3 regions of the Arthrobacter sp. Z4-13 genome follow, and region 3 is predicted to be linked to each of the others. Evidence: predicted binding sites of a transcription regulator. Region 3 holds the regulator's gene; each other region holds the start of a gene.

Region 1 (6,792 bases), 780 kb from region 3:
TCCGGAAGGCCATCCAGTCGCGGCGGTGCGCTGTGCCCGCAGACGGCTACTACGAATGGAAACAGGGGGCCGGGAAAGCGAAGCAGCCCTACTACGTGCATCCGGGGGAGGGCCGCGGCCTGGTTTTTGCCGGGCTCTATGAGTGGTGGAAGGATCCAACCTGGCCGGCGGGGGAGCCCGGCGGCTGGATGCTTTCCACGTCAATCCTGACAACTGACACTCCACCGCCCGGCAGCGAATCAACTGTCTTCGGCAAGCTGACCGCGCTGCATGACCGGGTGCCGCTGCCGATGGACAAGTCCACTATGCAGGCTTGGCTCGATCCGGAGGCTGACGACGCCGCGGCGCTGGTTGACCTGGTGCGGTCCGGAGTCACGGACGTGGCATCAGACTGGCATGTGGATTCAGTGGGCAAGGAAGTGGGCAACGTCCGCAACAACGGCCCGGAGCTGATCCGCCCGGTGGAAGCCCTCTTCTAGGCCGTCACCACAGCAGCCCGCACCAGCGTGCCGAGAGGCTAAACGGTGACCGTCCCGGCGTCGTCCACCGCCCACGTGGGGTTGTACGCCACCTCCCATCGGAAGCCGTCCGGGTCTGCAAAGTAGCCGCTGTAGCCGCCCCAGGGCTGGGTGATGGGCTCGGCGATCACGGCTGCTCCCGCTGCGGCAGCCTCTTCCATCACACGGTCAACGTCCTCTGTGCTGGGGACGTTGTGGCTGAGGGTGATGCAGGGGACAGGGCCGGGCTCGCTGACGCCGGCATCGGCCTGCATCTGGCGGACGTCCCACAGCGACAGCACCAGGCCGTGGTTCACCTGGATGAACACCACATCCCCCGTAAATTCCCGGTGGACGGGCCAGCCGAGGCCCTCCACATAGAAGGTGCGGGACGCCGGAACGCTGCGGACGCCTAGTGAAATGAAGTCGACTCTTGGCTGCATGGTTCGATACTGTCAGAGGATGGCAACAATTCAAGGGAACGATAGAGACGCACTGGCCGACAAGGAACAGCTCGCTGCCGTCCGGATTGCTGTTGACGAGGTGGATGACCAGATTGTCACCCTCATTGCCCGCCGTGAACGGCTGATCCGGATTGCCGGAACCCTCAAAGGTGACGACGCCGAGGTCCGTGCCCCCGGCCGCGTGGAGCGGATTATCGAGCACGTCCGCTCCGCTGCTGTGAAGAAGGACATTGACCCGGACATCGTTGAGTCCACGTACCGGGCCATGATCTCAGGCTTCATCGAACTCGAACTCCGGGTCCACAAAGAGAACAGCTGAGCGGTTTCTGCCCAGCTGTTACAGGTTTTCCTCCACCGGAACACCGGACTGGAATTCCCGGCCGTCCGCTTCGCTGAAGCCGGTCATTACGTGCCCTTTGCCGAGCCCATTGATGGCCGCGAGCGGGAAATTGCCGGTGATGGTGTTGCCGGAGTGGCTGACGCCTGAGAGATCGTAGTTCTCTTCCGTGCTCTGCTCGTGGTTGAAAGAGAAGAAGGCAATCGCCTCTCCGTTCATGAATTCAATGCCCAGGCGCCGCTGCGATGAGTAGTCCGGACTGGCAGCCACAAGCCCCACCACGTAGGCACCGGAACCGGGGATATTGCCGTCTATGTCGAAGGTGGCCACGAGTGTGGAGTCCTGGGCTTTGATGCTGACCTGTTTGAGGAGTGCGTCATGGGTGCTCATGGCACAATCCTGCTCCCTGCCGATCGGTCCGTCCACCCCCGCCTAGGATTTGTGCCGCCGCTGGCTTAGACTTGAAGTATTCGAACACATATTCGAATGTGTCCTGATTACTTATTCTGTCCGGGAGGTGCGCATGGGGATGTTCAGCGAATCCGTGGACGTTGCGTGCAATCCGGATGGCCAGCCGGTAAGCCTTCTGTGGGCAGGACGGTCCTATACAGTCTGCGCCGAACCTGTCCGATGGTACGAGCGCCGGCAGTGGTGGGCCGAAGAAAACCGTGCACCGCTGGGAACCGGTCCTGGGCTGGTGGACCACGAAATCTGGCGGATTCAGGTGCTTCCATCCGCTGCAGGTCCCGGACCGGTAAGGGATCAGGAAGAACCACTCACCCTTGACCTGACCCGCCATATCCGCAGCGGCCGCTGGCGGCTCCTGCGGATCCATGACGCCCTGCGCCCCCGAACAGCATGAGCTTCACCCACCTCCACGTCTCCACTGCCTTCAGTGCCCACTATGGCGTGTCCTGGCCTGAGGAACTGGCGCAGGCTGCGGCTGCTGACGGGGCAACCGCGCTCGCCTGCACTGACCGCGACGGCCTCTACGGGACCATCAAGCACCTGAAGGCCTGCATGGCCGCTGGTATTGATCCCGTCGTTGGCGTGGACCTGGCGGTTTATGACGACGACGGCGATCACCGCACCCAACTGACGGGCCGTGTGGTGGTGCTCGCCCGAGGCAACAACAACGGGGCCGGGTACCGTGCACTGTGCCGGCTGGTGTCAGATGCCCATGCCCGCACTTCAGGGAAGTCCGGGGGGACAGTGCCGGTGGCGGTGACCAGGGCGGAGCTTGCCTCCCGCACCCTGGACCCCCAGACCCTCAAACCCGTGCTGATGGTCCTGATCGGGCCGGATTCCGACGTCGGGCGTGCCATGGGCGGCCGCCGGTACCTGCGCCCGCGGACGCTTTTCAAGCAATGGGTCGACGCCATGCCTCCCGGAACAGTGGTGACCGAGATCGTTTCCCAGCTCAGCGCCCCGGGCGCGCCGCTGAGCACCTCGCATGCCGTCCGTATGCTCAAGCTCGCGGAAGAGCACAAAGTACCGGCCATCCTCAGTAACGCGGTGAGGTACTGTGCGGAGGACGGAGCCGCCACCGCCGACGTCCTGGACTCAGCCCGGACCCTGAAATCGCTGCCGGAGCTGGCCCGGGAACCCATGCTGCAACCCAACGGCCAGGGCTGGCTGAAATCCGCCGGCCAGATGCTGCAACTGGGCAAGGAAATTACCTCCGCCGCCGGATATGGTGCAGCAGACCTCAAACAGCTGATGGCACAAACCGAGGCGCTCGCAGATCTGTGCAGGATGGACCCCGAAGCCGATATGGGCTGGAAGCAGCCGGTAGTGCCGGAAGCTTCAGTTATCGGAATCAGCCAGGATCCGCACCTTGAACTGGTGCAACGCTGCCAGGCGGGAATCGGGAGGCGGTTCCCGGGGCTTTCGGGCATCCGGGAAAAGGACATGCGGCACCGGCTTGAGCACGAACTGGGCATCATCCAGAACCTTGGGTTCTCTTCCTACTTCCTTACCGTTGCCGAGGTTTCCCGCATGATCCAGGACATGGGGGTAAGGGCAGCAGTCCGCGGTTCAGGTGCATCAAGCCTGGTCAACTATCTGATCGACGTCAGCCAGGTAAATCCCCTTCAGCATGACCTGATTTTCGAGCGCTTCCTTTCCCGGGACCGCGCCACCCTGCCGGATATAGATATCGACGTCGAAAGCGCCGAACGGCATAACGTCTACCGCCGGATCTTCGAGCGCTTCGGCGCCGAGCGGGTCACGCTGATGAGCATGCAGAACGGGTACCGGGCAAGAGGTGCAGTGCGGGACGCCGGCATGGCTTTGGGCATGGACGACGGAGACGTGGGGGATATTGCCAAACAGCTGTGGCGGTTCTCAGCCCGGAAGTTCCGGGAAGCACTGCAGGAAAAGCCGGAACTGAGGGAGTTTGCGGGCCGGGTGGAGCAACGGGACACCCACGGCAACCAGCAGCTTGACCTGCTGGTGGACCTTACGGAACGCCTTGACAGGTTGCCGCGGCATATTTCAATGCATCCATGTGGAGTAATCCTGGGGGACGCAACCCTGCTGGACCGCACTCCGGTCCAGCCCAGCGGCCTGGGATTGCCCATGAGCCAGTTCGACAAACACGACATGGACCCCATGGGCATGCTCAAGCTCGATGTCCTGGGCGTCAGGATGCAAAGCGCCATGGCGTTTGCGGTCCGGGAAATCATCCGCATCCACCCCTCAAAAAAGGAAGTGGTGGCTGCAGGGGGCCATCCTGCCGGGCAGGACGGGTCCGGCCCGGATTACATTGCAGAAAACGGGCACATAGACCTCAACGCCGTGCCTTTGGATGATGAACCGACATATGAGCTGATCAGAAGCACCCATACACTGGGATGCTTCCAGATCGAATCCCCCGGCCAGCGGGAGCTCGTGGGGAAAATGGCCCCGCGGGAGTTCAACGACCTCATTATTGATATCTCCCTGTTTCGCCCCGGTCCCATGAAATCAGACATGGTCCGGCCCTTCCTGGAACATCGGCATGGCTTCGCCCCAGAGGTGTATCCCCATCCCGACCTCAAGCCCGTGCTGCAGGAAACCCACGGTGTGACCGTATTCCACGAACAGATCCTGAGGACCTTTGACGTGATGACAGGTTGCGGGCTTGCGAAAGCTGACGAGTTCCGCCGGGCGTTGAGCAACGATATCCTGGAATCCCAGGTAGAGACCTTTTTCCGCCGCGAGGCAAAAGCCAAGGGTTACTCGCCCGACGTCGTTGACAAGGTCTGGGGGACCTTGAAATCCTTCGCCAGTTTTGGCTTCTGCAAGGCCCATGGTGCTGCTTTTGCTGTCCCCACCTACCAATCGGCCTGGCTGAAGGCCCACCATCCGGAGGCGTTCCTTGCCGGCCTGTGGGAACACGACCCCGGCATGTACCCCAAGCGGCTCCTCGTTGCCGAGGCCAGAAGGATGGGCATCCCCATCCTTCCGCTGGACATTAACCGCAGCGGTGCCGAATACCGGGTGGAGCGCGTCCGGCAGGGCCCTGATGCTGGAAGGCTGGGGATCAGGCTGAGCCTGGCGGGAATCTACGGCATGTCCGGTACGGAAATGAAACGGATTGTGGCAGGCCAGCCGTATGACTCCCTGGCAGACCTCCGGACGCGCTCGCGGTTGAGCAAGCCAAGCATCAAACGCCTGGCCCAGCTCGGGGCGTTTGACTCCCTGCACCGTGAGGCGGGCGGGATGGCCAACAGGGCGGACCTGGTCCAGCACCTGCAGCAGCTTCAAAGTGCAGGCAGCGGGCGGAAAGGGGTCGAAGTTCTCGAGGGGCAGCTGGCTCTGCCCCTCGGCGATGTGGAACTGCGCAACGTCAAGCCAGGCCTCCCTGAACCTACCCTTATCGAGAACGTACGGGCAGAGTTGGATCTAATGGCCGTGGACGTTAGCAGCCACCTGATGGAGAGCCATCGGCCGATGCTGGACAGGTTGGGAGTGATTACGGCAGACAAGCTCCTGGGCCTGCGCAACGGGACAGAAGTGCTGGTAGCCGGAGTTCGGGTAGCCACTCAGACGCCTCCCATGCGCGGGGGCAGGAGGGTGGTGTTCATCAGCATTGACGACGGCACCGGCTGCATTGATTCAGTCTTCTTCCATGAGGCCCAGGAAAATGCCGGCCAACTCCTGTTCGGAACCCGGTTGCTGCTTATCCGCGGCACCACGCGAAGGACAGGCCCGCGGGGAATCAGCCTCAGCGCGAGCATGGCCTGGGACCTGAGCCGCACCGAAACCTTGCCTTTTCCACTTTCGGATACCCGGGTCCCGGACGGCCCGCACCCCCTGGACGGAATCAACAGGAGCCTGGCCATTACGGGATTTAACGGCTGAGCCTGCCGTGCGCCGCGTTGGTCGGCCCTCTGCTGAACCGATAGCATTGACGGTGGCTGGCTGTGGTCCCCGTATGCCACAAGCTATGAAGCCTTAACTTTGAATAGGAGACACCCGTGTCAGATGCCCAGCAGATCACCCTTCTCGTCGATGGCGAAGAGACCAAGGTGACTACCGGGACAACCGGTGCGGAACTCTTCTTTGAGCGCCGTGAAGTTGTTGTTGCCCGCGTCAATGGCGAGCTGAAGGACCTGGACCAGGAACTTCCGGAAGGGGCCGAGGTCGAAGGCGTCACCATCGATTCCCCCGACGGCCTCAACGTCCTCCGCCATTCCACCGCCCACGTGATGGCCCAGGCCGTTCAGCAGCTGCGCCCGGATGCCAAACTGGGCATCGGCCCGTACATTACCGACGGTTTCTACTTCGACTTTGACGTGGCCGAGCCCTTCACCCCCGAGGACCTCAAAACCCTCGAAAAGATGATGCTCAAGATCGTCAACCAGAACCAGAAGTTCGTCCGGCGGGTGGTCTCCGAGGACGAGGCCCGCGAGGCAATGAAGAACGAGCCCTACAAGCTCGAACTCCTGGGCAAGAAAAATGAAGCCGCCGAAGCCGGTGAAGGCGTGAACGTCGAGGTTGGCGCCGGCGACATCACCATCTATGACAACGTTGAGCGCAAGGAAGGGACCACCGTCTGGTGCGATCTCTGCCGCGGCCCGCATCTGCCCAACACCAAGCTGATTTCCAACGCCTTCGCGCTCACCCGCTCGTCCTCGGCCTATTGGCTGGGAAACCAGAAGAACCAGCAGCTGCAGCGCATCTACGGCACGGCCTGGCCCACCAAGGATGCGCTCAAGGCCTACCAGGAACGCATCGCCGAAGCTGAACGTCGCGACCACCGCAAGCTCGGCTCCGAACTGGACCTGTTCTCCTTCCCTGACGAGCTCGGTTCCGGACTGCCGGTGTTCCACCCCAAGGGCGGCATCATCCGCAAGGAGATGGAGGACTACTCACGGCAGCGCCACGTCGAAGCCGGCTACGAGTTCGTTTACACGCCGCACATCACCAAGGGCCACCTGTACGAAGTCTCGGGCCACCTGGACTGGTACAAGGACGGCATGTTCCCGGCGATGCACGTGGACGCCGA
Region 2 (6,792 bases), on a different replicon from region 3:
GGAAGGGGATTCCGGATGGATGTCTTCTTGAGCGACCCGTCGATTGTGGAGCAACCGGATCAGAACCACCGGAGAGACTCCTACGAGCAGGAACATCACGAACTCAACAAGTGAGTCCGCTCCGCTCCCTTGCGAGTACAGAAAGGCACCGACGGCTATCAGGGCAATAGCGCCAATGAACAGCCATTTGCTACTGGCGCCAGATCGCATTGAGCTGTTATCGACGTAGGGAATCCGCCGCGTCGGGTTACTGATCACTTGAAGCATGCCCGATGCAGTAGATAGAGCACACGCGAGCATCAAGATAACAACAGCAAGAGTGTTCATTCTGGCTCCGTACACAACTAGTTATCGGTAGGACTAGCGGGTCTCGACGGCTTTGGTGCAGCCAAGGAGTGCCCCGAAGACCATTCCTAACCCTCCACCGAATATTCCGCCGAAGGCGCATCACTAGTAGCGAGGCCCACTAGCGCGCATGCTGATGAGCGTACGCTCCGGATCCCGGATAAACGAGGTGATGGCGCCCGCGGTACTTTCACAATCCGTGCGGATTAAGCTCCTGTAGGCGTCAATGTTCGCGGAGCCAGGTTTCATAGCGGCGGTGGAACACGTCGTCGCGGGTCAGTCCGCGCTCCAACCGGGACAGGGAAGATGGCCAGACATGGAGGTCATCTGCGGCGGCCTGCAGTGTGATTTTCTTCGTCTTGCGCAGTGCCCGGAGTGCACCAGCGTCGGGCGCCGGTTGGGGGTGCCTGAGTTGGTCATAGATCTCACGAGCGATGTAGCGTTTGAGGCAGCGCATGATTTCCCTTGTGCTCTTACCTTCCTGCCGTCGTTTGGCGACGTAGGTCCTGGTGCGGGTGTCGCTCATCATGCGAACTAGCGCAACGTGGTGGATAGCTTTGTTGGCCTGCCGGTCCCCGCCGCGGCTGAGCCGGTGCCGAGTCCTCTTTCCTGAGGATGCAGGGACCGGTGCGACACCGACAAGAGCGGCGAATTTAGCTTCTGTGGCGATCCGTTCCGGGTTGTCGCCCACGGTGACCAGCAGTTGGCTGGCCACCTCCGTTCCGACGCCCTGAAGGTCTCGAAGCATCGGTGCGTGGACGGTGATGAGCGCGTCGAGCTCCAAATCTATCAGGGCCAGTTCCTCATCCAGATGCCGGTAACGGATCGCGAGGCGCTTGAGCACAATGGCCGTGGCGTTCACCGGTTCAGACAGGTCCCCGGACGGTCGGGTCTTCTCTAGAACTGCCATCATCGAGGTGGCGGCCAGACCACGGTATCGTGCACGGAGCTGTTCGGGGGCTGCGACCAGAATGCTTTGGACCTGAGTCATGACAGCAACCCGGGCCCGCATCGCGGAGTTTCGTTCGGCACGCAGGACGCGCAGTGATTCGACTGCCCCGTTGCGGGCCTTCGGGATGGCAGTGCCACGGTCTGCGAGCACCGACTCAGCGGCCTGGTAGGCGTCCAGCGAGTCCGACTTCCCTCTCAGCCGTCGTCCTTGCCGATTCGGACGCATGACCTCCCGGACCTGAATGCCTTCCTGCGTGAGGGTCCGGGCGAGCTCGGCGCCATAGGTGCCGGTTCCCTCCACGCCGGCGGCGATGACGGCGCCGAAGCTGGTGATGAACTCCACGATGTTCCGGTACCCGGAACTGACAGCCAGGAATTCCTGGTCCGCAAGGTGCCTGCCGGTTTCACTGATCAGGGCCACATGATGTGTGTCTGCGTGGGTGTCGATCCCGGCGATGACTTTCACATCCTCTTTTGCCATGATGAAACTGCCCTTCCTTCCGTTGCGTGCGATGGGACAAAGATGGGCACGCCGGCCGGGTGGGCAGACAAGACGGTAATGGGACTCTTCGGAACAGGCTCCTATTAAGTCATGTCCACCAGGCCGCCGCGTTAACTGCAGCTGTGTTGCGGTGGACAGATCAACTGGAAGACAAGCCCTCCTTCCTGTGGAGAGCGTCAGTCAGTGATAGAGCCACACCAGCAACACAACCAATTCCATCATTACCGTCAGTGATGGCTTCCAGCAGCCACTGCTCCGAGAGGGGATCGCGGCGCAGTTCAAAGGTCCGCAGCTGTGAGTCCGAGCCGCCCAGACGAACCTGAACACGCCAGTGTTCGATGTCCACAACGTTTCCGACGCCGACGGGGACACTTCGGCGGGTCTCCCACCAGGAGTCCCTGGTGAACCAGTGGACAGGTTCTTCGGTCACAGCCCAGATGCGTCCGTCGTAGCGAACGGCCAGGGGAGTGCCGGCCTTGGTGAACCGGACGTCCACCGGGGCGTTGAGGGTAGGGGCTTCTGGGGTGATGGTCATGTGCTTGTGTTCTTCCTGGGTGGCGCAGAGAGCTGGTTAGGCGGCTTTGACGAGGGGGAGTTCGTCCCAGTGGGTGGTGTATCTGGGGGAGAGCATGTCCCGTTTCATGGTCCAGTCCGGCCCGCCCCGGATCCCACCGTGCCCCAGGCCGATGGAGCCGCGGCCGTACCGGCGGGTGACGTCTTCGAGCAGGGTTCCGATGCGGCGTTCCTCGTGCGGGTTTTCGAACAGTGACAGGGGTGCCTGGTTGCCGGTGGGGTGCAGGTCGGTGACCATGATGCCTGCCCGGGCGTAGCGGACGCCTTCGACGATCCGGGGCAGGAGGGCGTGCCCGGCTTTGGTCAGGATTACCGGGTCGGCGGTGGGCATCGGCAAGGGCACGCACACCGAGGGGTAGGAGGTGTCGTTGGGGTTGAAGTGGGAGGTTCCGGCGAACGCGGTGAGGACCTTGGCCTGCAGCCCGTGTTTGGCCAGTCTGGCCGAGGCCTGCTGCCCGTACACGGACATGACCTGCCTGATCCCCGCGGCCGTGGTGATGGGTTTCGCGAACGAGCGGGAGAAGATCAGCTGGTCCCGCCCGATCCGTTCTTCCTCCATGGGGATGCAGGGGGTTCCCTGCAGTTCCAGGACGGTGCGCATCATGACCACGTTGAACTTGTCCCGGATCACGACCGGGTCGGCCCGGACCAGGTCCGCGATGGTGAAGATGCCCATCACGTTCAGCCGCCTGGTCAGCCGTCCGGCGATGCCCCACACTTCCTCGACGGACAGCCGGCCCAGCAGGGCCTCACGCTCCGCGGTGGGGACGGAGTCCCAGTGGCAAACCCCGGCGAAGGCCTTGTTGTTCTTCGCCCACTTGTTGGCCAGCTTCGCCAGCGTCTTCGTCGGCGCGATCCCGACACAGACGGGAACGCCAACATTCCGCCGGACGGCCGCCTTCATGGACCGACCCATCGCGGCCAGTTCGACGGGGGTGCCTTTGACGCCGAGGAAGGCCTCGTCGATGCTGTAGACCTCCAGCCAGGCCGAGTACCGGCCCAGCAGTTCCATCACCCGGGCACTGATGTCGCCATAGAGTTCGTAGTTGCTGGACAGTGCGACGAGGCCCCATTCCTTTGCCCGTGGGGCGAGCTTGAACCACGGGTCGCCCATGCCGATGCCCAGGGCTTTTGCCTCGGGGGAGCGGGTGACCGCGCAGCCGTCATTGTTGGACAGCACGATCACGGGCTTGCCTTCCAGGGAAGGGTCGAACGCCCGCTCCGCGGAGGCGTAGAAGCAGTTCACGTCCACGTGCGCGATCTGCGGCATGTGCCGCATCAGCGCCGGCTTAGACATGATGCAAACACCTGGTCGCTACGCCCCAGATGGTCAGGTCCGACAGGGCAGGGACCTCGATGTCCGGGTACGCCGGGTTCTCCGCCTGCAGCACCACCCCTTCCGGGGTGATCCGCAGCCGCTTGATCGTAAGCTCCCCGTCCAGGACCGCGACGACCACAGCCCCGTCGTGCGGCTCCAGCGCCCGGTTCACGATCAGCTCATCCCCGTCGCTGATCCCGGCACCTTCCATGGATTCCCCAGACACCCGCACGACATAGGTGCTGGTGATGTCCTTGATCAGGTGCGCGTTCAGGTCAATCCGGCCATCGAAGTAGTCCTGCGCCGGCGACGGAAACCCCGCCGCAACCGGTACGGGGGACACCAGCACCGACAACAACGAAACTCCCGCCTCTATCACGCGGGGACCGACAATCACGCCCACAACACACCTTTATTCGAATATATGTTCGAGTTAATCAGTGTACTCTCCAGGGCCGACAGCCGGGCGAAGTTGCGCAATTGCATCCGATGCAGGATGTGCGGGCTGCTTCGATTGAGGAATAGCTGTCGGTGCGTATCCCATCATCCAGTTGATGCTGAACGCTTCTGTTTGTTCCTGCGTTTGATCAGGAAAATCGTGACAGAAGGTGGGTTCGGTTGAGTTTTCGGTGCGGCGGGGAGGGATCCAAGCGTGGATTAGCGAGCTGCGTCTTCGAGCAGCTGGCGGAACTGTTCCTCGCTGTTTAGGGTCAGCTTTTTTCCGTCGAGGAAGAATGTCGGGGTCCCAGTAACGCCGAGGGATTTTCCGTCAGCAATGTCGCGGCGGATGCGTTCCTTGGTCTCTTCCGCTGCCACTGTTGTGTCGTAGGCGACCATGTCCAGGCCGAGTTCCTCCGCATAGGTTCGGAACAGAGCCGCTTGGGAGTCCTGCTTTTCGCCCCATTGCGGTTGAGTCTTGAAGAGCCTGGCGGCCATCTGCTCGTACTTGCCCTGCTGGGCGGCGGCTTCCACGGCAAGGGCGGCGGTGCCGGAGTTGGCGTGCCCGGGCAGGGGGAAGTAGCGGTGGACGAACGTGATCCGGTCCCCGTATTCCTGCTTGAGCTCCTGCACGAGGGGTTCGGCGGCGCGGCAGGATTCGCATTCGAAGTCCAGGAACTCCACCAGCTGCGCCTTCTCCGTCGAGGGGCTGGTAACGCGGTGGCTGTCGTCCCGAACGAGCTGCGCGTCGGAAGCTGCCGCCGGCGCTGTGGGTGCGGGCTTGTTCGCTGTAGACATCGCGTACCAGATCACGCCGGTGGCGAGTAGGACTGCGAGGATGGTCCAGATCGCGATCCGGACGTTCCGGGCGGTCGTGACGGCGCTCAACGATCCACCGGGTTCGTCCCGAGGGTCAGGGTGACCGGGGCCGGGTTGGCATCGGCCTGGCAGCCGGCGCAGCAGGCAGCTTCCTGGTCCGCTTCAACAGGTGCCCCCGATACTGCCAGGGAGGTGGCTGTGGTTGCGCCGCTGGGTGCGGTTGCGCAGCAGTCATCGTGTTCTGAGCCGTGTTCATGGCCATGGGCGTCGTGGTTGTGGGGGATGGCGCAGCAGGCTTCACCGCGCCAGGCGTTGATGCCTTCGCGGACGGCGATGCCGGCGATGACCAGGGCGGCGCCGGCATCGGCCCACCACCAGCCCAAGGTGCTGTTCAGAACCAGCCCGACCAGAAGGACCGCAGAAAGATACGTGCACAGCAGGGTCTGTTTTGAATCCGCCACGGCGGTGCGGGACCCGAGTTCACGCCCTGCCCGGCGCTGCGCCCAAGACAGGACAGGCATGATCGCCAGACTCAGCGCCGCGATCACGATGCCAGGGGTTGAGTGCTGGGCCTCTTCTCCGCCGGTCAGTGACCGGACGGCGTCCAGGGTCACGAAGGCGGCGAGGGCGAAGAAGGAGATCGCGATGATCCGCAGGGTCAGGTGCTCACGCCGTTCAGGGTCTTTCGCGGAGAACTGCCACGACAGCGCCACGGCGGAGGTCACCTCGATGACCGAGTCCAGCCCGAAACCGGTCAGCGCGGCAGAGTCGGCCTCGTTCCCTGCCCAGAGGGCCACCACGGCTTCGATGAGATTGTAGGTGATGGTCGCGGCCGCGAAGATCCGGATCCGGAGGTTCAGCACGGCCCGGCGCTCGGCACTTGGCGCCTGCAGCAGCGCCGTCATGCGAAGCACTCCCCGTCCGGGGCGCAGCAAGCCGGGTCAACGGCCAGAACAACACCGATCAGGTCCTTGATGGCATGGCCCAACCGGGCGTCGGCGAGCTCATACCGGGTACGCCGCCCGTCCGGGACCGCCACCACCAGCCCGCAGCCGCGCAGGCACGTCAGATGATTCGACATGCTCTGCCGCGACACCCCAAGGGAATCGGCAAGGTCGGAAGGGTATGCGGGGGCATCAGAGAGGGCGAGAAGGACCCGGGCGCGGGTAGGGTCCGAGACCGCGTAGCCGAACCGGGCCAGCACGGGTGCCTGCGTGAGCGTTTCCATAAAACCTAAAGTACATCCGGGGATGTATTCACGCAAACCTGTATACAAGTCCCCTGCCAGCAAAGCGCTATTCGTCCAAAGGCTATTGCGCAGGTTACCCATATAAAGGAACGGGTTATACCCAATGGGGACAGCTTTGAGCTGTGCGGAGGGCTCCACCTGCCCGCCAGTGGGCATAACCCGTTCCCTCAAGCCTTGGGCTCCGCTGCGCTCCACCCAGGAACCGGTCCTGCGCTTCGCTTCGGCAGTAAAAGCGTCTTTTTTGCCTTACATGTGGCTGGGTTGTTCTCCGTACAAGGCCACTGATCGTAGCCGTCCGGGGGCCCGACCCGTCAACCCACGCTCCCGTCCAGGTCCACGCGGTCGCTGCGCTCCCTTATTTCGCGGACCTGCCCGTGCGCTCTTCGGGGTTGACGGCCCACCCTCGACCGGCTGGAGCAGTGGGGGCCTCGCACGGCGGGGCAGGAAGGAGGTGGCTACATGAGCATCGACGAACTGATCAAGCTCGCGACTTCGGTCGTGAGCCTGGCGACAGCGGTCATCGCTCTGCTTTCCACGCGGAACGCGCTCTTAACGAGCAAACGCTCCCGAGCGGTCACTCGGAAGCGTAAGCGTAAA
Region 3 (6,792 bases):
TGCTGCCTCGAGCGAGGCGTCATCCCGGAGGCCGCCGGAAAGTTCAACCTTGATGTCCAGCCGGCCAACAACTTCCTGGAGGAGCTCTGCGTTGGAACCACGGCCAAAGGCCGCGTCCAGGTCCACCAGGTGGACCCACTCCGCACCCTGCTGCTGCCAGTTCAGGGCCGCCTCCAGCGGGGTCCCGTAACTGGTTTCACTGCCTGCCTCACCCTGGACCAGGCGGACGGCCTGGCCGTTGACGACGTCGACGGCGGGAAGCAGTTCAAGGACCGGCAGGTCGGTAGCGGAGTTCATCGTAATCCTCAGTGTTAGGGGGCAGGAAGTGCGGCGGACAGCTGGCCGGCCTTTGGTTATTTCAGCAGCTAGGTGGCGGGCAGTGTCAGCAGGTAGGCGGCCAGCAGCGCCATGCCCGCCAGGACGTAGAACGAGACCTGCGTCCAGAGGGGCTTATGCTGCTGCCGGAAGGACAGCGCGCCGCCAATCAACAGGCCGGCGAGGGCCATCAGGATAACGGAAGACGACATTCAGGAATCGCTGTTTGGAGGCGTTTGGCCGGTTTCGCCCGGCTTACCTTCCACGGAAGGTTTGCGCAGAGCTTCCACCCAGTTGCGCAGGAGCCGGGCACCGGCATCGCCGGACTTTTCCGGGTGGAACTGGGTGGCGCACAGCGGCCCGTTCTCAACGGCGGCGATGAACGGTGCACCGTGCTCGGACCAGGTGACGAGGGGTGCGGCCATCCGCGGCTGGACCACGTCAAAGTTCCAGTCCTGCACGCCGTAGGAGTGCACAAAGTAGAACCGCTCGTTTTCCACCCCGGAGAACAGCTTTGACCCTTCGGGAACCTTGACGGTGTTCCAGCCCATGTGCGGAACAACTTCCGCTGGAAGGAGTTCAACCTTGCCGGGCCATTCGCCGATGCCTTCAGCTTCCGTGCCGTGTTCCACTCCGGCCTCGAAAAGCACCTGAAGGCCAACGCAGATACCCAGGACGGGGCGGCCGCCGGCGATGCGGCGGCCGATGAGGCGGATGCCGTCCACGGCCTTTAGCTCACGCATCACGGTTTCGAAAGCGCCAACCCCCGGAACCACCAGGCCGTCGGCGTTCAGGACGTCCTCGGGCTTGGAGCTGAGGATCACCTCCGCACCTGCGCGTTCGAGCGCACGCACTGCTGAGCGGACGTTACCTGAGCCGTAATCCAGGACGGTTACCGTGGGCTTCCCCTCGGGCGACGGCAGCTTTTGTGAAGCCGATGGATCGATGATGGCGCCGTCCCGCAGCACCTGGCCACTCACAGCGCACCCTTGGTGGAGGGAATGCCCTCAACACGCGGATCGGATTCGACGGCGGCGCGAAGGGCCCGTGCGAACGCCTTGAACTGGGCCTCGACGATGTGGTGCGGGTCCCGTCCGGCGATGACGTTCATGTGGAGGCAGATCCCGGCGTGCAGGGTTATCGCCTCAAACACGTGGCGGGTGAGCGAACCGGTGAAGTGACCGCCGATCAGGTGGTACTCCTGACCTGCGGGCTCGCCCCCGTGGACCAGGTAAGGGCGGCCGGACACGTCAACCACCGCGTGGGCCAGTGCCTCGTCCAAGGGTACGGTGGCTTCGCCGAAGCGGCGGATTCCTGCCTTGTTTCCCAAGGCCGTGCGCAGCACCTCTCCGAACGTGATGGCAACGTCCTCCACGGTGTGGTGGACATCGATGTGGATGTCCCCGGTGGCTTTCACCGTCAGGTCGATCAGCGAGTGCTTGCAGAGCGCTGTCAGCATGTGGTCGTAAAAGGGCACCGAGGTGTCGATGTCCGAGATGCCGGTACCGTCAAGGTTGATCTCCACGAGCACGGAGGATTCGCTCGTGGCACGCTCCATGCGCGCAGTCCGGGCCACGGCCGCATTGGATCCGGTGGAACTCATGGTCAAGTGTCCTTTGGGAAGAAGGAGTGGTTCAGGGCGTCGAGCGCCGCTGCCTCAAGTCTAGGCCGGAAGCCTGGACTGGCCGGCAAGGATGCTTTCCAGGGAGGTCAGGAACGCTGTGGTTTCCGTCTCAGTGCCTGCGGTCACCCGAAGATGGCCGGGGATCCCGACGTCGCGGATCAGGACACCGGTGTCGAGGAGTTCCTGCCAGACCTGGTGGGGATTTTCCAGTCCGCCGAAGAAAACATAGTTGGAGTCGGAGGCGGCGGGCTTGAGGCCCATCCGGATCAGCTCAGCCACAATCCGGTCGCGCTGCCTTTTGATGTCTTCAACATCGGCCATCAGCGCTTCACGGTGCTGGAGGGCGGCGAGGGCAGCGGCCTGCGTTATGGCGGACAGGTGGTAAGGCAGGCGCACCAGCCGCAGTGCATCCGTAACCTCCGGAGCCGCAGCCATATAACCGAGGCGCGCTCCGGCCAGGGCAAAGGCCTTGCTCATGGTCCGCGAGACGATCAGGCGCTCCCTGCCGGGCAGGAGGGTCAGGGCGCTGGGCGTTCCGTCATGCGCAAACTCGTGGTACGCCTCATCAACAATGACGATTGTCTGGCTCGCTTCGCCGGCCTCATACACAGCTTCAACTACGTCGAGGCCCAGGCCCGTTCCGGTGGGGTTGTTCGGCGAGCAGAGGAATACGATGCTGGGCTGCAGCTTCTTCACCTGCAGGGCCGCGGATTCTGCACTCAGGCCGTAGCCGTCAGCCCGTTCACCCACAATGTATTCGGTGTCCGTGCCGCTGGCCAGCAGCGGGTACATGGAGTAGGTGGGCGGAAAGCCGAGAGCCGTACGGCCAGGGCCGCCGAATGCCTGGAGAATCTGCTGGAGCACTTCGTTGGAGCCGTTGGCCGCCCACACGTTTGACTCATCGAGCCCATGCCCCAGGTACTCCGCCAGCGCCTTCCGCAGTTCGGTGAATTCCCTGTCCGGGTAGCGGTTAAGGCCGGCCGCGGCTTCTGTCACTGCCGCACTGATGGCCGCCTGCACATCTGCCGGGACACCGTGAGTGTTCTCGTTGACGTTAAGGAGGATGGGGACATCCAGCTGGGGCGCGCCGTAAGGGGTGAGCCCACGGAGGTTGCTGCGGAGGGGTAGCCGGTTAAGGCGCTCTAGCTGGTCATTCACCTGAACAGTTTAGTGCCCGGGCCGGGCACCGGAAAATATGACAGCCTCTTGTTCGCGCTGAGCATGTCCCCCTGCGGGCCTTCAGCACACTTTCGTGGGTGTCGTTTCGCAGCCGATTCCAGCGCGGCTCTCCCGCGGCCCGCTTTTCCCGCGGGCGGGGTTTTCATCGCCGACATTCCCAGCAGCATTTTCGGCGGGAGCGTTTCAACAGCGACTCCGGCTGCTACCGGGTGGGAACGTACAGCTGCTGCCCCGGCAGAACCGAGCCGGCGGTCAGGTTGTTGAGCTGGACGATGTCCGCCACAACGTCCCGTGCGTCCCGCTCCGGGGCGACGCTTCCGGCAATGGCCCACAGGGACTCCCCTGGCTGCACGGTAACGGTAACGGCTGGCGTAAAGGACAAGTCCGCTGCCGAATCGGAGGCCCTTGCCGGAGCGTTGAAGAAACCGGCCAGGGAGAGCAGCAGGGCCGCCAGCAGGACCAGGGGAATTCCGATCAGGACGATCTTCCCACGCCGGGTCAGACGCAGGGGCGGGAGGGGCGTACGACGCTCCGCCGGCCGCTGGTCCGGCCCGGACATGAGGTGATGCACCGAAAATGAATCCTGCGAAGCAGATGTTGCTGACATGACGTAGCCCTCCTGGACCGTTTTGTGCTGCCCGATGTCCACCTCCACACCCGCCGGCTTCTAAAACCCTTGGTCCGGGTCTTCGAATGCCTGCGCTCAGAGTAGAACAAATGTTCGAACTTTGCTTTTACAGTTTTAGCACCTATCAACGAACAATGTCGAGACTCGCTAGAACAAATGTTTGAAAAAGCAATGCGGCTGGCCTAGCTTTGAAGAAAAGAACAACCACTCGGAAGTTGATCAGCAGGGTCTGACAATTACGGCGTGAACTTCAGGTCCGGGCTACAAAAGTCCGGGGCAACCGAAAGGCATTGGGCGAATATGGCAGCAGCAGCCGCCGGGGGCAGGGCAACCTCCCAACCGAAGAAGAGCGCCAAGGGCCTGACGCCACGGCAGAAGAAAATCCTCGAGACCATCCAGCGCTCGGTCGTTGACAATGGGTATCCTCCGTCGATGCGGGAGATCGGGGACACCGTCGGCCTGGCGAGTCTGTCCAGCGTGACCCACCAGCTTTCGCAACTGGAAAAGCTTGGTTACCTCCGGCGCGACCCCAAGCGGCCGCGTGCCATGGAGGTGCTGATGCCGCTCACCCTGGATGGCGGTTCGCCCAAGCAGGCAGTTGAGCCGGCTCCTCTCCTGCCGGGCGGCAGCGGCAGCGTCACCGTGCTTCCCACGGCTATGGACACTGCCATGGTTCCCCTCGTGGGCCGGATCGCTGCCGGTGGTCCCATCCTGGCTGATCAGGTGGTGGAGGACGTGCTGCCGCTCCCCCGCCAGCTGGTGGGCCAGGGGGAACTGTTTATGCTCAAGGTTGCCGGTGATTCCATGGTGGACGCCGCTATTTGTGACGGCGACTGGGTGGTGGTCCGCCGTCAGGCGGACGCGGCCAACGGAGATATCGTTGCGGCGCTGCTGGATGATGAGGCCACCGTAAAAACCTTCCGCCAGCGCGACGGCCATACCTGGCTGCTTCCCCAGAACACCCAGTACGAGCCCATCCTTGGCGACCACGCCACCATCATGGGCAAAGTTGTGTCGGTGCTCCGCTCGCTCTAGGACGAGCCCAAGCGTCCGGGCCCTGGCGGCCGGGCCCTGGCGTCCGCGCCCAGGCCTTCCGGAGCGGCACGCTCAAACCTTTTCCTTGGCCAGCCTCTCCAGCGCCGCGATGGCCGTCTTCCTGTCCGTCGTGGACCAGAATGGCGGCAGGGCACCGCGCAGGAACCCGGCGTAGCGTTCGGTGGCCAGCCGGGAATCCAGCACCGCCACCACACCTTTGTCCCCGGTTGACCGGATCAGCCGTCCCGCACCCTGTGCGAGCCGGATCGCAGCGTGGGTGGCCGAGACTGACATAAAGCCGTTGCCTCCGGCCTGCGCCACCGCCCGGGACCGGGCGGTCATCAGGGGATCGTCGGGCCGGGGGAAAGGAATCCGGTCGATCACCACCAGGCGGCAGGACCCGCCGGGAACGTCCACGCCCTGCCACAGGGACATCGTGCCGAACAGGCAGGTGTCCGGTTCGTCGGCGAACTGCTTCACCAGGGCCGTCATGGTGGAGTCGCCCTGGCACAGGATGGTCATTCCCAGCTTTGGCCGCAGCGCCTCGGCCGCTTCTTCTGCCGCGCGCCGGGACGAAAACAGGCACAGTGCCCCGCCGTTCGAAGCCCTGACCAGGGCCTCCAGTTCGGCCAGTGATTCGGGGGACACTCCACGGCCGGGCTTGGGAAGGTGCCCGGCCACGTACAGGATGCCCTGCTTGGGATAGTCAAAGGGCGATCCGACATCAACACCGGTCCAGCTGGGCGCACCCTCGCCCACCAGCCCGAGTCCGCCTGCGGCGGGCTCAAAGGCCGACCCGATTGCCAGGGTGGCGGAAGTCAATACCACGGTGTGTCCCGCGAACAATCCCTCCCGCAATCGCCCCGCTACCGAGAGCGGAGCAATATTGATCAGCGCGGGCGCTGTCTCGTCGGGCTGGGAGTACCCCTGCTGGGGGTCAAAGGAACTGGCGCGGGAGAACCACACCACTTCCCGGTTCTCGCGGGCGGCGAGGAGCCGTTCGCAAAGTTCCAGGATGAGCATCAGCCGGGAGCGCGCGAGTTGCCGCCCGCCGTCGGCAGTGGTGCTGCTGTCCCCCTTGGAGTCTGAAAGCGCGGCCCGGCAGGCCTCACGCAACTGGTCCACGCAGTCCAGCTGCTCATCGTTGAGTCCATTGGGGAGCAGCCCGTTGGGAACTCCCGCGAGGGCAATTTCAAGGTTGGCAGCGGCCGCGTTCAACGCATCCACGGTGATGGCGGTGTGCTTGCGGGCGCCGGCGGCCGCAGCGTGGACCATGGCCACCGAGAGCTGTCCGGAGACAGCGCCGGTAACCCTGTCCTGCAGTTCGTGGGCCTCGTCAACCACAACGACGTCGTACTCCGGCAGCACAGCCAGGCCCTCAAAGGCGCTGACGGCGAGCATGGCGTGGTTGGTCACCACAACATCGGCTTCGGCGGCGTCTTGCCGCGCAAGCTCACTGAAGCACTCCGCTGCCATGGGACACTTCTGGGCGCCCAAGCATTCCATCGACGTGACGGAGACCTGCCGCCAGGCCCGGTCGGTGACGCCGGGCAGGAGCTCGTCGCGGTCCCCGGTGGTGGTTTTTTCGGCCCATTCCCGCAGGCGGACCACTTCCTTGCCCAGCTGGGAGGCCGGGCCGCCCACAGACGCAGCAAAGTGCGGGACGCTGGTGTCCTCGCCGAGCGAAAACAGCTGGCCCTCTGCGGGCTCTTCGGAGGGAAACCCGCCTTCGAGTTTATGGACGCAGACGTAGTTGGACCGGCCTTTGACCAAGGCTACTTTCACCGGCCGGTCCAGGGCCGGGGTAATGGTCTTCAGGAGCCGCGGAATGTCCCTGCCCACAATCTGTGTCTGCAGGGCAAGCGTTGCGGTGGACACCAGGGCAGGCTTGTCGCTCTCCAGTGCGTGGGCTATCAGGGGTATCAGGTACGCCAGCGACTTGCCGGTACCCGTTCCGGCCTGAACCAGCAGGTGGTCGCCGGTTTCAATGGCCCGGGCCACCTGCCTGGCC

Evidence for each region. The regulator LexA, encoded in region 3, represses DNA repair genes until DNA is damaged. The targets are predictions, from matches to a motif close to TCGAACANNTGTTCGA.
Region 1: M1E07_RS11620 (DUF6504 family protein) is a predicted target of LexA. The motif match lies at 1,769-1,784, and genes of this name have one in related genera.
Region 2: M1E07_RS00525 (LexA family protein) is a predicted target of LexA. The motif match lies at 4,106-4,121, and genes of this name have one in related genera.

Annotation. Positions count from the first base shown of each region.
Region 1 is NZ_CP096459.1:2,147,534-2,154,325, reverse strand. Features, by position in the region: gene M1E07_RS11640 (SOS response-associated peptidase) at 1-479, shown strand, start outside; gene M1E07_RS11635 (VOC family protein) at 518-940, opposite strand; gene M1E07_RS11630 (chorismate mutase) at 960-1,280, shown strand; gene M1E07_RS11625 (hypothetical protein) at 1,299-1,688, opposite strand; gene M1E07_RS11620 (DUF6504 family protein) at 1,822-2,160, shown strand; gene M1E07_RS11615 (DNA polymerase III subunit alpha) at 2,157-5,645, shown strand; gene thrS (threonine--tRNA ligase) at 5,762-6,792, shown strand, end outside.
Region 2 is NZ_CP096458.1:108,315-115,106, reverse strand. Features, by position in the region: gene M1E07_RS00545 (hypothetical protein) at 1-327, opposite strand, end outside; gene M1E07_RS00540 (IS110 family RNA-guided transposase) at 569-1,777, opposite strand; partial or broken gene M1E07_RS00535 (hypothetical protein) at 2,025-2,333, opposite strand; gene M1E07_RS00530 (Y-family DNA polymerase) at 2,370-3,668, opposite strand; gene M1E07_RS00525 (LexA family protein) at 3,661-4,092, opposite strand; gene M1E07_RS00520 (DsbA family protein) at 4,347-5,015, opposite strand; gene M1E07_RS00515 (cation diffusion facilitator family transporter) at 5,012-5,851, opposite strand; gene M1E07_RS00510 (ArsR/SmtB family transcription factor) at 5,848-6,174, opposite strand; gene M1E07_RS00505 (hypothetical protein) at 6,655-6,792, shown strand, end outside.
Region 3 is NZ_CP096459.1:1,366,758-1,373,549, reverse strand. Features, by position in the region: gene priA (bifunctional 1-(5-phosphoribosyl)-5-((5-phosphoribosylamino)methylideneamino)imidazole-4-carboxamide isomerase/phosphoribosylanthranilate isomerase PriA) at 1-297, opposite strand, end outside; gene M1E07_RS08120 (hypothetical protein) at 366-527, opposite strand; gene hisH (imidazole glycerol phosphate synthase subunit HisH) at 528-1,295, opposite strand; gene hisB (imidazoleglycerol-phosphate dehydratase HisB) at 1,292-1,918, opposite strand; gene M1E07_RS08105 (histidinol-phosphate transaminase) at 1,979-3,097, opposite strand; gene M1E07_RS08100 (LysM peptidoglycan-binding domain-containing protein) at 3,321-3,677, opposite strand; gene lexA (transcriptional repressor LexA) at 4,047-4,781, shown strand; gene M1E07_RS08090 (ATP-dependent DNA helicase) at 4,854-6,792, opposite strand, start outside.